DNA from 3 places in the Kitasatospora sp. NPDC057500 genome. Region 1 is predicted to be linked to each of the others. Evidence: riboswitches for the same ligand, from Rfam matches in the RefSeq annotation. Region 1 holds a riboswitch; each other region holds the start of a gene.
What was found. A riboswitch is a leader RNA that binds a small molecule or an ion and turns the genes downstream of it on or off. The one in region 1 is predicted to bind cobalamin.

Region 1 (5,097 bases):
GAGCGGGCACTGCGCCGGCTGCCGTCGGCGGTCGACGCGGCGCGGCGGAGCGCCGGGCTGGCGCGGGAGCTGGGCCAGCCGCGGAAGGAGGAGGCGGCCCGGGAGCTGCTCGTCGAACTGGCGGAGGAGCTGGGGGACGCGGCGCTGGCCGACCGCAACCGCGCCCGGCTGCGGGAGCTGCGGGGGCACTGAGCGGGTCAGTCCGGCCGGGCGGTGAAGGTGACCGTGATGCGGCGGGGGCCGGTGTGCAGGATGAGGGGGTGCCGGGTGAGGTCGGCCGCCCGGGCGCCGGGGGTGGTCAGCCAGTGGGCGACGGCGGAGCCGAGCAGGAGCGGGTCGAGGCGGGGCGCGGGGGCGCCCCAGGGGCGTTCGGCGTGGGCCTCCAGCAGCAGGCCGGTGGGCAGCCGCAGCAGGTGGTGGGCCGGGCCGAGGGCGGCCGCGGCGACGGCGAGGCCGGGGAGTTCGGCGGCGGTGGCGGCGAGCCAGCGCTCGGCGGGCTGCTCGGCGTCGGTCTCGGTGCGGGCCAGGACCTCGGCGGTGTGCCGCAGGGCGAGGCGGGGCTCGTCGGCGGCGACCGCGTGGAACCCGCGCGGGGCGTGGTGGCCGGGGCCGACGGGGTAGCGGCGCAGGTGAACGTCGGTGCCCTCGCCGGTGGCCACGATGTCGTAGGCGGTGGGCGGTTCGGCGGCGAGCGGGACCGGTCGGGGGTAGGGCAGGGGCTGGGGGTCGTCGGGCGGTTCCTCGATGCCGGGCAGGTAGGAGAGCAGGAGGTCGCGCAGCACCCGGGCGGACTCCCCGCGCCGGCCGAGCGAGCGGTCGGTGATCGGGCGCAGGGCGGCAGGGTCCTGGCCGGCCATCGCCCGTTCGAGCTGGCCGAGCAGGTCGCCGTCGGGGTCGAGGGCCGGGGCGGCCTGGCCGAAGGCGTAGCTGGGGGAGCGGGGGTCGAGTTCGGCGGCCCCGGTGGCGACCAGCAGGGTGCGGCGTTCGAGGGCGGCGCCGTAGAAGGTGACCGAGCCGTGGTCGCCGATCACGCAGTCGGCGGCGATCAGGGTGGCCTGCCAGCCCTGGTGCGGCGGGACCAGCCGCAGGCCGGAGCGTTCGGCGGCGGCGAGCAGGGCGCGCGGGTCGTGCCGGGCCCAGACGTTGGGGTGCAGGACGACGGCGACGGTGTACTCGTCGGCGGGCAGTTGTCCGACCAGCCGCAGCGGCAGGCCGGGGTGGCGGCCGAGTAACGAGTGCTCGCTCCAGGTGGAGTTGACCACGACGAGGCGGCGGCCGTCGACGGCGCCGAGGGCGGCCCGGTGGCCGTCGCGGGCGGCGAGGCCGGCGAGCATCCGGTCGAAGCAGGGGTCGCCGACCTCGCGGGCGCGGGGCAGCGCCTCGGGGCAGGCGGCCCGCAGGCGTTCGAACTGTTCGCGGTGGGAGAGGCCGATGACGGCGGGGAAGACCCGTCCGCGGTGGGTGAGTTCGCGCCGGGAGAGGCCGGCGGCGGTCACCGTGTCGCCGGTGGACTCGGGTACCAGGCGGTTGTAGCCGGCGCCGTGCGGCAGGACGACCAGGGGTGCGCGCAGCCGGTGCATCGAGGCGTGGACGGCGCAGGCGACGGCGAGGTCGAACGGCCGGCGGACGGCGTCGCGCCAGGGCAGCACGGTGAGGCCGGGCTGGGCGCGGAGGTAGTCGTCGAGGCCGGCGGCGAACGCGGAGCCGGGGTTGACGGTGACGGCGATGCCGATGCCGTCCTGCTCGCGCAGCAGGGTGAGGACGTCCAGGACCCGGGTGGCGGAGGTGAGGGTGCGGGCCACCGCGAGGACGCGGGCCCGGACGGGCCGGGTGTCCCAGCGGTCGTCGTCGGGCCGGGTCCGGAGCCGGCGGCGGTTCAGCACACCATGATCGTACTGAACGGGTTCCGTCCTGGCGCGATGTCCGGACGGGGGGTCAGCCGGCCGCCACGGCGGGCGCGTCACCGGCGCACTGGTCGAGCAGGGGGCGCAGGGTGGCGTCCACGAGCCGGTAGCGCACCACGCGCCCCTCCTTCTCGCCCGCCACCACCCCGGCCGTCCGGAGCAGGCGCAGCGCCTGGGAGACGGCGGGGTCGCGCATGCCGGTGGCGACGGCGAGGTCGGTGACGGCGAGCGGGCCGGTGCGGTGCAGGGCGAGCAGGAGGGCGAGCCTGCCGGGGTCGGCGAGCAGGGCGAACCGGTCGGCCCAGGCGCGGACGTGGGCGGTGTCCCCGATCGCGGCGATGGCCTCGCAGACCCGGTGGCCGTCGATGGTGCGGTGGCCCGCGCGGTCGGCCGGTACGAGATGCATACGGCCCATTCTGGCAGGCGGGAGGTTGTGATCCTGAACACCTGCGTAGGTGCGCAGCCTTGCATGGGTCGCCCCGGGCCCCTACGGTGTTGCCCGCCGTGGTGCTCGGGAAGACCGGTGACGGACCCTCAGGGGTCCCAGTCCGGAGCGGCCCTCGCCACTGTGATCGGGGGAGAGTGTCCGTACCCACGACGCCACTGGGCGCCTCGCGCGCTTGGGAAGGCGGGTACGGGAGCCCCGTCAGCCAGGAGACCGGCCGCGGCATCTCACGAAGTCATTCCACGAGGTGCTGGAGCGTGATCCGCATGACCCTGCCCGAAACCGCCGCCGCCGCGGCGCCGCCCGCCGCCCTGCCCGCCTTCCGCTGGCGCCGTGAGGACACCGTCCGCACCGCCGGACTGATGGCCGTGATCCTCGCCATGCACGTGGTGGCGTTCGGCACGCTGATCTTCCTGGTCGCACCGGAGGAGTACGCGGTGGGCACCCAGGTCTTCGGGGTGGGCCTGGGCATCACCGCCTACACCCTCGGCATGCGGCACGCCTTCGACGCCGACCACATCGCGGTGATCGACAACACCACCCGCAAGCTGATGGCGGACGGCAAGCGCCCCGTCTCGGTGGGCTTCTGGTTCGCCCTCGGCCACTCCTCGATGGTGGTGCTGATGGCCGCCCTGGTGGCGGGCGGTGCCCAGCTGGCCAACACCCTGATGGACGACGACTCCACCACCCACCAGTGGCTGGGCGTGGTCGGCACCTCGGCCTCCGGCGTCTTCCTCTACCTGATCGGCGCGCTCAACCTGGCCGCGCTGTTCGGCATCCTCAGGGTGTTCCGCTCGATGCGGGCCGACCGGTTCGACGAGGCCGAGCTGGAGGAGCACCTGAACTCCCGCGGCCTGCTGGCCCGCGTCCTGAACCGGGCCACCCGCTCGATCACCCGGCCCGGCCAGATGTTCCCGGTCGGCATGGTGCTGGGCCTGGGCTTCGACACCGCGACCGAGGTCACCCTGATGGTGATGGCCGGCTCCGGCGCCGCCTCCGGCCTGCCCTGGTACGCGATCGTCTGCCTGCCGCTGCTGTTCGCGGCCGGCATGAGCCTGTTCGACACCCTGGACGGCACCTTCATGAACTTCGCCTACCAGTGGGCGTTCTCCAACCCGGTCCGCAAGGTGTACTACAACCTGACCATCACCGGCCTGTCCATCGCGGTCGCCTTCATCATCGGCACCATCGAACTGGTCGGCGTCCTCCACGAGAAGCTCGACCTCACCGACCCGGTGACCGGCTGGATCGCCGAGATCTCCCTGGACAACGTCGGCTACGCGATCGTCGGCCTCTTCGTGGTCGTCTGGGCCGCCGCCATCGCCTACTGGCGCCTCGCCGGCGTGGAGAAGAAGTGGACCCCCGGGCCCACCGGCGGCGCGGAGCAGGTGCCTGCACGCAAGCTGTAGGGTCGGTCACATGTCGTTTGCCGATGGGGAGTTCGCCGATCACCTGGCGGCGCACGAGGGCGGGCGCCGGATGCCGGCGCCGCTCGCGGCGGTACTCGTCAACCTCCCGTTGGGGGTGGTCGGCGTGCTCCCGTACTGGTTCACCTGGAGGTTCCTCTCCGACTTCGTGTTCGCCCGGTTCGGCTGGACCACCGCTGATCCGTACAACACGAACGACGGTGCGGGACTGGCGCTCGTCGTGGCGCTGGTGCCCCTCCTCCCGTACCTGCTGGCCGCCGCCGTCGTGAACCGGCTCGCGGCGCGTCGATGGGGTTCCGGCGGGGCGCGATTCTGGCTGCTGCTGCTGGCGGCCCAGCTCGGGCCGGCGGTGGTTTGGACGAACCTGGCCGGCTGACCCGCGGGACGGGTGGCCCGGGGCGAAGGCCGAACGGATCACGGTGGTCCGGTCCGGTCGGGCCGGTGCGGCGGCCCGGGTGGGGGCGTTCGGCGGGCGGATCGGGGGGCGGGTTCGTAGGCTCGACGCATGGCTGATGCGTACGCGGGCCGCCGGGAGCGGTTGCGGGAGCACTGCGGTGCGTCCGGGGCCGACGCGGCGCTGATCACCCGGGCGGCGAACGTGCGGTACCTCACCGGGTGCCCGCCGTGCGGGGCGACGCTGCTGCTGACCCGGGACCGGGCGGTGCTGGCGCTGCCGGACGACCTGCCGCCGGACGACACCGGGGAGCACCTGATCGCCCCCGACGTCACCCGGCTGCCGGTGCCGGCCGGGACGGACACCGCGCTGGCCGCGGCCTCCGCCGTGGCGCGGCTGGGGGCGACCGGGCTCGCGGTGGAGGAGCACGACCTGACGGTCACCCGGCACCGGGCGGTGGCCGGGCTGGCCGAGGGGGTGCGGCTGGCGGACGTCGGCCAGGCGGTCGAGCGGCTGCGGGTGGTCAAGGACGAGCACGAGATCGCCGACCTGCGGATCGCCGCCGAGATCGCCGACCAGGCGCTCGGAGAGCTGCTGGAGTCGATCCTGGTCGGCCGCACCGAACGGCACCTGGCGATGGAGCTGGAGCGCCGGATGATCGACCACGGCGCGGACCGGGCGGCCTTCCCGGTCTCGGTCGGCACCGGCAGCCACTCCGGCCAGCAGGCGCACCAGCCCACCGACCGGCGGGTGGAGGAGGGCGACTTCCTGACCGTGGTGCTCGGCGCGCGCTACCGCGGCTACGGGGTCTCCACCGCCCGGACCTTCGTGATCGGGGCGGCCCCCGCGCCCTGGCAGGTGGAGCTGCACCGGCTGGTCTTCCGAGCCCAGCGGGCCGGGCGGGAGGCGCTCGGGCCGGGGGTCGAA
Region 2 (5,097 bases), on a different contig from region 1:
GCGCACCAGCACCCCGCCGACCGCCGGGGAGACGGCGTTCAGCAGCAGGCCGAGCCGCAGGTCGGCCATGCCGACGATCGCGGTGAACGGATAACGGACGTCACTCATGCATGCTCCCAGGGGCCCCGGGCGCCAGGAACGGCAGCGATCCGGCCGCCGGTACCCCGCCCTCGATCAGCTTCCACAACGCGTCGGTGTCCGCGTGCTCCTCGATCAGTTCGCCCAGCCGGTCCAGCCGGGCCTCCCGCGCGGCCGCGAACGAGGTGTCCGGCGCGGGGACGAACGCCCGGCCGGCGGCCGCCGCGACCTCCCGCAGCAGCGCGCGCCGGAAGCCGTCGTTCTCCAGCGCGCCGTGCCAGGTGGTCCCCCACACCTGGCCCGCCCGGCACCCGTCGAGGAAGGGTTCGCCCCCCTCCACCGTGACGACGCCGTGGTGGATCTCGTAGCCCTCGACCCGCTCCCCGAACGCCTCGCCGACGGGACGGGCGAGCACCTTCCCGGCGCCGAACCGCACCCGGGCCGGCAGCAGCCCGAGGCCGTCCACCGCGCCCGCCTTCGACTCGACCTCGTCCACGATCGAGTGCGCCAGCATCTGGTAGCCGCCGCAGACGCCGAGCAGCGGCCGCCCGGCCGCCGCCCGCGCCTTGAGCACCGGTTCCAGGCCGCGCTCGCGCAGCCAGGCGAGGTCCGCGACGGTGGCCCGGGTGCCGGGCAGCACGACGAGGTCGGCGTCGGCCAGCTCCTCCGGGCGGGTGGCCCAGCGGACCAGCACCCCGGGCTCCTGGGCGAGGGCGTCCAGGTCGGTGAAGTTGGACAGCCGGGGGAAGCGCAGCACCGCCACCCGCAGCACGTCCGCGCCGAGCGGGCCGCGCGCGGCCGTCCGGTCGACGACGGTGGACAGGTCGAGCGAGTCCTCGGCGTCCAGCCACAGGTCCGCCAGCATCGGCAGGGTGCCGAGCACCGGACGGCCGGTCAGCTCGCGCAGCATCTCCAGGCCGGGGGCGAGCAGCCGCGCGTCGCCGCGGAACTTGTTGACGAACCAGCCCGCCACGTGCCGCTGGTCCTCCGCCGACAGCAGTGCCAGCGTCCCGTACATCGCCGCGAAGACGCCACCGCGGTCGATGTCGCCGACCACGACGACCGGCAGCCCGGCGGCGGTGGCCAGGCCCATGTTGGCGATGTCGCGGTCGCGCAGGTTGATCTCGGCGGGCGATCCCGCGCCCTCGCAGACCACCACGTCGAAGCGCCGGCGCAGGTCCGCCAGGCACTCCAGGGCGCGCTCCAGCAGCACCGGCTTGCGCTCGCGGTAGTCCAGCGCGCCGACCTCGGCGACCGGCCGGCCCAGCAGCACCACCTGGCTGCGGCCGTCGGCGCCCGGCTTGAGCAGCACCGGGTTCATCGCCGCCTCCGGCTCCACCCGGGCCGCCTGCGCCTGCATCGCCTGCGCGCGGCCGATCTCGGCGCCGTCGGCGGTGACGAAGGAGTTCAGCGACATGTTCTGCGCCTTGAACGGCGCGACCGCGACGCCCTGCCGGGCCAGCCAGCGGCAGATGCCCGCGGTGACCACGCTCTTGCCGGCGTCCGAGGTCGTCCCGGCGACCAGCAGCGCCTTGCTCATGCCCCACCCCTCCGATTCCTGATCAGTGCCGCCCGGAGCAGCAGGTGCCCGGCGACGGTCGTACCCAGGGCCAGCGCGCTCACCCGCCGGGAGAGCACACAGGCGCGTTCGATGTCGTCGACCCCGACCGGCCGCAGCTCCCCGCCCAGCACGGGACGGTGCTCCACCCTCGCGCCGTACCTCAGCGTCCCGCCGAGGCGCACGCCCACCGCGCCCGCGAAGGCGGACTCGGCCTGACCGGCGTTCGGGCTGGGGTGCGCCGAGCCGTCGCGCCGCCAGACCCGCCAGGCGGTGCGCGGTTCGGGGGCGGCGGCCACCGCCAGCAGTGCGGTCAGCCGCGCGCCCGGCCAGCCGGCCAGGTCGTCCAGCCGCGCCGAGGCCCAGCCGAACCGGGCGTAGCGGGGGGAGCGGTGACCGACCATCGCGTCCAGGGTGTTCACCGCGCGGAACGCCAGCAGGCCGGGCGTGCCGGCGACACCGCCCCAGACCAGGGCGTTGACCACGGCGTCGGCGGTGTTCTCGGCCACCGACTCGACGACCGCGCGGGCCAGCTGCTGCTCGTCCAGCGTGCTCGGGTCGCGTCCGCACAGGTGCGGCAGCCGCTCCCGGGCCGCCGTCAGGTCGCCCGCCGCCAGCGAGCGGCCGACGGTGCGGGCCTCCCGGGTCAGCGAGGTGCCGCCGAGCACGGTCCAGGTCGCGGCGGCGGCCAGGGCGGCCCGGCCGATCGGACGGCGGGCCAGCAGCCGGTCGGCGGCGAGCGCGCCGGCCGCGACCGTGCCCACGGCCAGGGCGGTGAAGGCGGTTCCGGCGGCGCGGTGGTCGCGCCACAGGAGGCGCTCCAGCCGGCCGGCGGCGGAGCCGAAGCCGGCCACCGGGTGGCCGCGGCGCGGGTCGGCGAACCGGGCGTCGGCCAGGTAGCCGGCGACGGCGCCGGCGCCGAAGGCGGCGGCCCGGCCCAGCGGGCGCACGGCAGGGCGCAGCATCGCGTGTCCTCACTCAGGGTCCGCGCCCTGGATCGACGAACCGGGGGCGAGAGTCTCCTGGCTTCCGGGTCGGACGCGCGATCCGGGCCTTCCAGCGGCTTCTGACGGCCCGCCGTGGCGTGTTCCGGTCGTGCTCCCCGGTGACAGTGGCGGGACCGCGCCGGACTCGCACCGGCTTCCTCTGCATGCCTCCGTATTGGCTGAAGGATCCCATCACGGGCCCGAACCGGGAGTCAACCGAGGTCGTGGAGGGTGTTGGTCACACGCCGGGCCACCCCGGCGGACCTGTGTGACTTTCCTCCCGGAACTACCCGGACGGCCGTGTCCTGCTGGCTTCCCCCCGCCCGCGCGAGTGGACTGAGGGGTGGGTCCAGAGACCGAGCCAGACACCGAGCAGCGGGGAGCGAGTATGCGTTGGGGAATCGCGGCCACCGTGGCGGCCGCCGCCGTCGGCACCGGGGCCGCCGTCCTGGTGATCGGCCGCCGGGCGTCCGAGCGGATGGTCCGCCCGGCCGGGAGGGACCGCGCCCGGACCGGCCCGGTGCTGGTGCGCGCTCTCGGCGCCGGTCGGGCCACCTTCACCCGCACCGAGGCGAGCGAGCGCCCGGGCCGCTGGGCCGTCGAGTGGGGCGAGGACGGCCACGCGGTGGTCGAGGAGGTCCTCGACCTCGACGGGAAAGACGTCACCCGGCGCCTGGTGCGCGCCGACCACGGCACCCTCGCCCCCGGCACCGAGGTCCGCTTCACCCCGCGCGTCCACCTCGGAGACCCGGCCCGGGCGCTCGGCCTGCCGTTCGCCGACACCGCCGTGGAGGGCGAGCTGGGCGCGATGCCCGCCTGGCGCCTGGACGGCAAGCGCGGCACCTGGGTGGTCCTGGTGCACGGCCCCGACGCCGACCGGTCGCAGACCCTGCCGGTCCTCCCGGAGCTGCAACGCCTCGGCCTGCCCGCGCTGGCCGTCACCTACCGCGGCGACGCGGGCGCCCCGGCCTCCCCGGACGGCCTCGGCCACTTCGGCGAGACGGAGTGGCGGGACGTCGAGGCGGCGGTGCGCACCGCCCTGGACGCCGGCGCGGGCCGGGTCGTCCTCTACGGCTGGTCGCTCGGCGCCACGATGGCCCTGCACACCGCCGCCCGCTCGGACCTCGCCTCCTCGATCAGCAGCCTGGTCCTGGACTCGCCGGTGCTGGACTGGCCGGCCACCGCCCGCCGGGCCACCGCCCGCTCCGGCTTCCGGGGCGCGGCCGCCGAACTCGGCGCGCTCGCCGCCCAGGGCCGCACCGGCGTGGATCTGGCCGACTTCGCCCGCCTCGCCGAGGGCGCCGACCTGCGCGTGCCCACCCTGGTGCTGCACGGCCCCGACGACCCGGTGGCCCCGTTCGCCGCCGCCGAGCGCCTCGCCCGCCGCCGCCCGGACGTCGTCAACCTCCAGGCCTTCCCCGGGGGTGACCACGCGGCCCTCTGGAACACCGCCCCGGACCGCTACGCCGAGACCCTGCGCCGCTGGCTCACCCCGTTCTGCTGACCCCCTTACGCCCCGCACTCACCCCCGTCGCGTCCGGAACCCGCGGCACACCCGGTTCCACCTGGCATGGACCCGCCACAAAGATCAAGCCAGCCGGTTTGGCCTCTGTTGCCCGATCTTGTCGAGCCCCCCGCGCCCCCCGCCCGCCCCGCGCGGACAACCGGATGTGACAGATGGCCGGTACAAGGGGAAGACTGCTCGACGTGACGTCTCGGAATCCGCGCGACCGTGATGCCCCGCTCCCGCCGACGATCGGTACCGGTGCGACGGTGACCCGTCTCCCCGGGACGGCCCACCGCCCCGCCGGCGCCAGGCCGGGGGCCCCGGGCGTACCCCGCCGACGAGGCCCCGCCCCCGCACCCGGCCGTGGCCGGGTCCCCGTGCCGGAGGGCTTCCCGGCCCCCGCCGAACTCGCCCCGCTGGCCCGCCGCATGCTGGTCGACGCCGTCCGGATCGCCCGCTGGGCCGGCGATCTCGACGAGGTCGACAAGCGCGGCGAGCTGCTCCCCGACGACGCCCGCGCCGCCGGCCGCGCCCTCGCCATGACGGTGGGCGCCGCCGCCAAGGCGTGGGGCCAGGCCCTGCTGGTCGGCCTGGTCGAGGCCCGGGACGGCGGTGCCGGCCCCGGCTGGCGCCTGCACGCCTGGGAGCACGACGACGAGGCGGTGGTCCGCGGCTGGTCGGCCCTGTTCGACGCCTGGACGCTGCTCGCCCCGGTGCCGCCCGCCGCCCTGCGCGGCGTCTTCGCGGTGCTCGCCGGGCAGGCCGTCGACCAGGCGCCGCAGCTGCTCTCCTTCCTCCACCTGGTGGACGGCCCGGTGGCCGACGTCGAGCTGCTGGAGCTGCTCAGGCGCGGCCTGGACGAGCGCCGGGTCGGCGGCGGCGAGGGCGCCTTCGGCCTCTCGCCCGTCCCGCACGCGGCCTCCGCCGTCTCCGCCGTCCGCGGCACCTGCCGCGAGCCGCAGATCGAC
Region 3 (5,097 bases), on a different contig from region 1:
GACCTCGTGGTAGCCGAGGTAGTGGACGTCGTCGTGGTACTGCCGCATCCAGTGCCAGTCCGGGTGCGCGGCGAGCAGCTCGCGCACCCGCCGCACCCGCAGCTCCTGGTCCAGTTTGAGGTCGCGGGAGGGCACGACCTGCTCCACGGCGGCGCCGAGGATCTCCAACTGGGCGCGGGTGGTGGCGTCGACGGTGGTGGAGGCGACGATGTGGCAGCGCATGCCGTGCCGGTGGCAGGCGAGCGCCAGCGCGTAGGCGTAGATGCCGCTGGAACTGTCCACCAGGGTCTGCCCGGGGCGGACGGTGCCGCGCTCCAGCAGGTGGCGGACGGCGGCGAGCGCCGAGTAGATCTTCATCGACTCGAACCGGACCAGCACGAGGCCGTCGGCGAGCCGGACGAGATCGGGGACCTTCAGGGCGTCGGCGATGTGGGGGTGTATCACCTGTAGCCTCCTTGGGCGAAGGAACACTGGTGGCCGAGCGAGTGGAAGAACGCGGACAGGTCCGACTTGAGCGCGGCGTCGGGGCGTCCGGGGAGCAGGTAGCCGATCAGGCAGCCGGTGTGGGCGACGAAGATCCCGTCGGCGCCGAACTCCTCGCGGTGGGTGAGCAGCGCGTCGAACGTGGCCTTGGGGAGCACCTGTTGGGAGAGCGCGGCGCTCACCGTGGCCGTCCGCGCGACGGCGGCCGGGTCGCCCGCGGCGAAGCCCTTCAGCAGGCCGGCCAGGCAGCGCCGGTACTCCTCGCCGTGGCGCCGGTAGTGCCCGAGCAGCAGGTCGGTGACGGCGGCGGTGTCCACCGTCCCGGGCTCGGTGATGTACGCGGTGTGGAAGCCGATGTCGGTGCCCAGCCGCCGCACCACCCGGTGCCGGCCGCTCAGGTGCAGGGCGAACTCGTCGAGGAAGACGCTGTCGGCCCGCTCGATCTCGCGCAGCACGGCGAGCACCACCCCGGTGTCGTACGGCAGCGCGAAGATCCGGAACAGGCAGCGCAGCGTCGCCACGATGTCGGCGGTCGAACTCGCCATCCCCACCCCGACGGTGAGGTCGGAGTGCACGCACCAGCGGCCCGGCGGCAGGGTCAGCCCGAAGCGCTCCAGGAACAGCCGGGCCGCCGTCGCGGCCTTCGTCCCGAGCGGCAGCGGGCCCGGCGGGTCCGTCCCCGGGGTGAAGTGCACCCAGGAGTGGCGGTCGACGGGGAACGACACCACCGCGATGTCGGGGCGGGAGGATGCGCACAGCGGTCCCTGGTACAGCTCGCCCAGGGTGCCGTGGCAGACACCGGAGACCGTGCCGCCCGGCGGCGGGGCGGGCCGGGCCCCTCCGGTGGGGGTCACCATCGCGCCGGTCGGCGCCCGGTGCGGGCGGGTGGAACTCGCGCGGTCACGGACACGTCCTCCTCCTCGTTCCGAGCCCCGCGTCACGACCCGGAGGAGGAGGGCACGGCGCGTCGTCGCACGCCGCGCAGCCGTCCGTACCGCCGACCCAGTCCACGAGGTCACCGTGCACAGCCCGCACGTGGGGGTGCGGGCGCAGCGGCAGGTCTTCGGACTCGTGGGCCGGTGCGCCGGGGACGGCACACACCTACCGGCCGTCGCTTCCCGGGCCGGGGCGGAGCCAGGCCCAGTGCTGTTGACGGCTTTCGTTCCCACTCACCGCTGCGGGACAGTCCCGGTTTCCCACCGGGTTCCCTCTTGCGTCGCGCCGCCGAAGTCCGGTCGGTCGGGAGGCGCGAACCGGCTGCGGGCATCAGCATACGGGGGCGTGCGCTCCGGTGGCAGGGCACGTGCGGACGGTTGTCCGAATGCCGTCGTTCGGCGGGCCGGGGCGTCGGGACGCTGCGGCGGAAGGGCCGTCGGTCCACGTGTCACTCTGGCCGGATACGGGCTCGGCAAGCCGGAACCCCTCCGCCACACTTGTTCGACCCATCGTCTGCTGTACACCGTCAAGCGGTGTCCCGCCGTTCCGGAAGGTCCACGATGCTGCCTGAGACGACACCGGGGGTCGACGGTCCGGACGCCCGGCCCGCCGCCGGGAGGCGGCCCGCCGAACGCATCGCCCTCCGCGCCGACCTGCGGGCCGCGCTGCCCGACGCGAGCGCGGCGGTCGGCGTCACCGCGGCGGTGTTCGTGCTGCTGTACGTCCGGATGGAGGCGGGCACCTCGGCGACGGTCGGGGTCATGCCGTTCATGGACGACGCCGGCACGTACTGGATGTACCTGCTGAGCCAGGCGTTCGGCTGGTCGGGGCTGCTGTGGGCCTGGGGGACGGTGGTGCTCGGGCTGCTGCTGTCCGGGCCGCGGCCCGGCCGGCTGCCGGTCGCCCGGCAGACCCTGGAGCGCTGGCACCGCACGACGAGCCTGACCACGACGGCCCTGATGTTCGCGCACGCGCTGATGTTCGCGGCCGAACTCGTGCGCTACGAGGCCGAGTCGGCGTGGGGCGACCGGCTCTGGTCGGGGTTCGCCGACACCTTCGTGCCCGGCTGGTACGACTCCGGCACCGGCCGGATCGCCATCCCGCTCGGGCAGGGTGCGCTCTACCTGGCCGTGCCGCTCGGCCTGCTGTTCTACGTGCGGCACCGGTTCGGGCCGAACACCTGGCGCCGACTGCACCGCTTCGTGCTCGTCGTCTACGTGCTGAGCGTCTGGCACACCCTGCTCTACGGGACCAACGTGTGGTTCGGCGAGTGGCCGCGCACCGTCCTGTGGCTGCTTCAAGTCCCGCTCGCCGTCCTGCTGTTGGTCCGTCTGATGCGGCCGGCCCGGCGGGCCGAGCGGCTGGGGGCGCCGGGGCGCGGCGGAGTCCGGTCGCTGCCGGCCTGGGTGGCGCGGGCGCTCGGACGGGTGGCCGTGGCGGCCGTCGTGGTCGGCCTGATCGCGGTGGCGGCGTCCCGTCACGACGGCGGGCGGGCGCGTCCGCCGGCGCCGCCGGCCTCGGCCGGGCAGGCCGACGGCACCGGGTGAGCCGCCGTCCGCGTGGGCGCCGCCGACCGGCGGGCCGGCGCGCGAGCCGGTTCGGCGGGCTCGGTTCGACGGGCCCGGACGTGCACGCTCGGCCGGCCCGGCCGAGGACGCGTAGGGCGGGGGAGCCGTTGGACGGTCAGGCGCGGTCCGCACCCGCGTAGTGGTCGGTCCACGCCAGCGGGGCGCCGGCGTACTTGGCGGCACGGACGTCGCCCGAGCGGGCGTGCCCCTCGAAGAGCTCGACGCGGGCGGCGCGGCCGCACAACTCCCCGAGCGCGGCTGACGACTTCGGGTCGCGGACCTCCTGGTACGTGACGGTGCGCAGGTACATGCCCACCCACAGCCCGCCGGTGTAGCGGGCCGCGCCGCGGGTCGGCAGGACGTGGTTGGTGCCGATGACCTTGTCCCCGTAGGACACGCAGGTGCCCTCTCCGAGGAAGAGGGCGCCGTAGGTGTGCATCCTGTCCAGGGCCTCGCGGGGGTTCTCGGTGAGGACCTGGACGTGCTCGTAGGCGAAGGCGTCGGCGATGCGGTAGGCCTCGTCGAGGTCCTCGGCCAGGATGATCTGGCCGTGGTCGCGCCAGGCGGGGCCGGCGATGTCGCCGGTCCCCAGCCCGGGCAGGATCTCCTCGATGTGCCGCTGCACGGCGGTGGCGACCCGTTCGCTGGTGGTGACCAGGACGGCGGGCGAGTCCGGGCCGTGCTCGGCCTGCGAGAGCAGGTCGACCGCCGCGATGAACGGGTCGGCCGTGTCGTCGGCGACGACGAGGATCTCGGTCGGACCGGCGAACAGGTCGATGCCGACCTCGCCGAACAGTTGGCGCTTGGCCTCGGCCACGTAGGCGTTGCCGGGGCCGGCCAGCATGTCGACGGGCGTCATGGTCCCGGTGCCGACGCTCATCGCGGCGATGGCCTGGACACCACCGAGGATGTGGATCTCGTCCGCGCCGGCGAGGTGCATCGCGGCGACGGTGGCGGCGGGAATCTCGCCGCGGATCGGCGGGGTGCAGGCGACCACGCGCGGGACGCCGGCCGCCTTGGCGGTCACGACGGTCATGTGCGCGGAGGCGGTCAGCGGGTAGCGGCCGCCGGGGACGTACGCGCCGACCGACCGGATCGGCACGTGGCGGTGGCCGAGGAAGACGCCGGGCTCGGTCTCGATCTCGATCTCGGACATCGAGGCGCGCTGGGCCTCGGCGAACCGGCGGACGTTGGCCTGGACGGTCCTGATGTCCTCGACGACCTGCGGGTCGAGTCCGTTCATGATCTCGGCGAGCTGGTCCTCGTCCAGCCGGAAGGACTCCGGCTCCCAGTGGTCGAAGCGCGCGGAGAGCTCACGGACCGCTTCGTCGCCGCGGCTGCGGACATCGGCGATCAGCTCGCGGACGGTCCGCGCGACGGCGTCGTCGTCCGAGGGGGCGGTGGACCGGGTGGCAGCGGCCTTGATGGTGCGGGACACGCCGAGCTCCTCAATCGTGAATGGATACGTATCCATTGGATACGTATCCACAGCATGGAAGGCGGATGACTCGATGGTCAAGGGGTGATTCATGGGCAGTTCGGAATCCGTTCACGCCCGAAGGGTGCGAACGTCAGGCGGGAGGCGCCGTGGTGGAGCGCTGGACGAACTCCACCGGCAGCACCTCGTGCCGGTGGGGCAGGTCCGGGTGCTCAAGCCGGTCCAGGAGCAGTTCCACGCCCGTGCGGGCGATCCGCTCCAGTGGCTGACGCACCGTCGTCAGGTCGATGCGCTCCCACGCGGACAGCGGCACGTCGTCGCAGCCCACCACGCTGAGCTCCGCCGGCACCGCGACGCCCGCCGCGGCGGCGGCGTTCAGTGCGGCGTACGCCATCACGTCGTTGTGGCAGAACAGCGCCGTGGGCGGCTCGGCGCTCGCCAGCAGGGCGCGCACCGCCTCGTACGCGGTGGCGTAGTCGTAGGCTCCGTCGACCTCCGTGAGGGCGACGCCCTCCGCCGCGACCGTCCGGCGGAAGGCGAGGGCGCGCTGCCGGGCGGTGCTCGTCCCGGCCGGGCCGCACACCATCGCGATCCGGCGGTGCCCCAGATCCAGCAGGTGCGCCGCCGCGAGTTCGCCGGCGGTCGTGTTGTCGGCCTCGACCTGGTCGGCCG

Region 2: linked by a shared signal. The riboswitch ahead of ACFU74_RS31640 (cobalamin biosynthesis protein) and the one ahead of ACFU74_RS29155 (HoxN/HupN/NixA family nickel/cobalt transporter) in region 1 are both predicted to bind cobalamin.
Region 3: linked by a shared signal. The riboswitch ahead of ACFU74_RS10175 (hypothetical protein) and the one ahead of ACFU74_RS29155 (HoxN/HupN/NixA family nickel/cobalt transporter) in region 1 are both predicted to bind cobalamin.

Annotation. Positions count from the first base shown of each region.
Region 1 is NZ_JBHVER010000181.1:8,135-13,231, reverse strand. Features, by position in the region: gene ACFU74_RS29170 (AAA family ATPase) at 1-192, shown strand, start outside; gene ACFU74_RS29165 (hypothetical protein) at 198-1,883, opposite strand; gene ACFU74_RS29160 (ArsR/SmtB family transcription factor) at 1,936-2,310, opposite strand; cobalamin riboswitch at 2,393-2,586, shown strand; gene ACFU74_RS29155 (HoxN/HupN/NixA family nickel/cobalt transporter) at 2,616-3,758, shown strand; gene ACFU74_RS29150 (hypothetical protein) at 3,769-4,152, shown strand; gene ACFU74_RS29145 (M24 family metallopeptidase) at 4,282-5,097, shown strand, end outside.
Region 2 is NZ_JBHVER010000222.1:6,452-11,548, forward strand. Features, by position in the region: gene ACFU74_RS31630 (putative cobaltochelatase) at 1-108, opposite strand, end outside; gene ACFU74_RS31635 (cobyric acid synthase) at 101-1,618, opposite strand; gene ACFU74_RS31640 (cobalamin biosynthesis protein) at 1,615-2,601, opposite strand; cobalamin riboswitch at 2,631-2,843, opposite strand; gene ACFU74_RS31645 (alpha/beta hydrolase family protein) at 3,011-4,126, shown strand; gene ACFU74_RS31650 (hypothetical protein) at 4,507-5,097, shown strand, end outside.
Region 3 is NZ_JBHVER010000032.1:44,806-49,902, reverse strand. Features, by position in the region: gene ACFU74_RS10180 (cysteine synthase family protein) at 1-444, opposite strand, end outside; gene ACFU74_RS10175 (hypothetical protein) at 441-1,340, opposite strand; cobalamin riboswitch at 1,541-1,696, opposite strand; gene ACFU74_RS10170 (ferric reductase-like transmembrane domain-containing protein) at 1,980-2,966, shown strand; gene hisD (histidinol dehydrogenase) at 3,103-4,425, opposite strand; gene ACFU74_RS10160 (LacI family DNA-binding transcriptional regulator) at 4,559-5,097, opposite strand, start outside.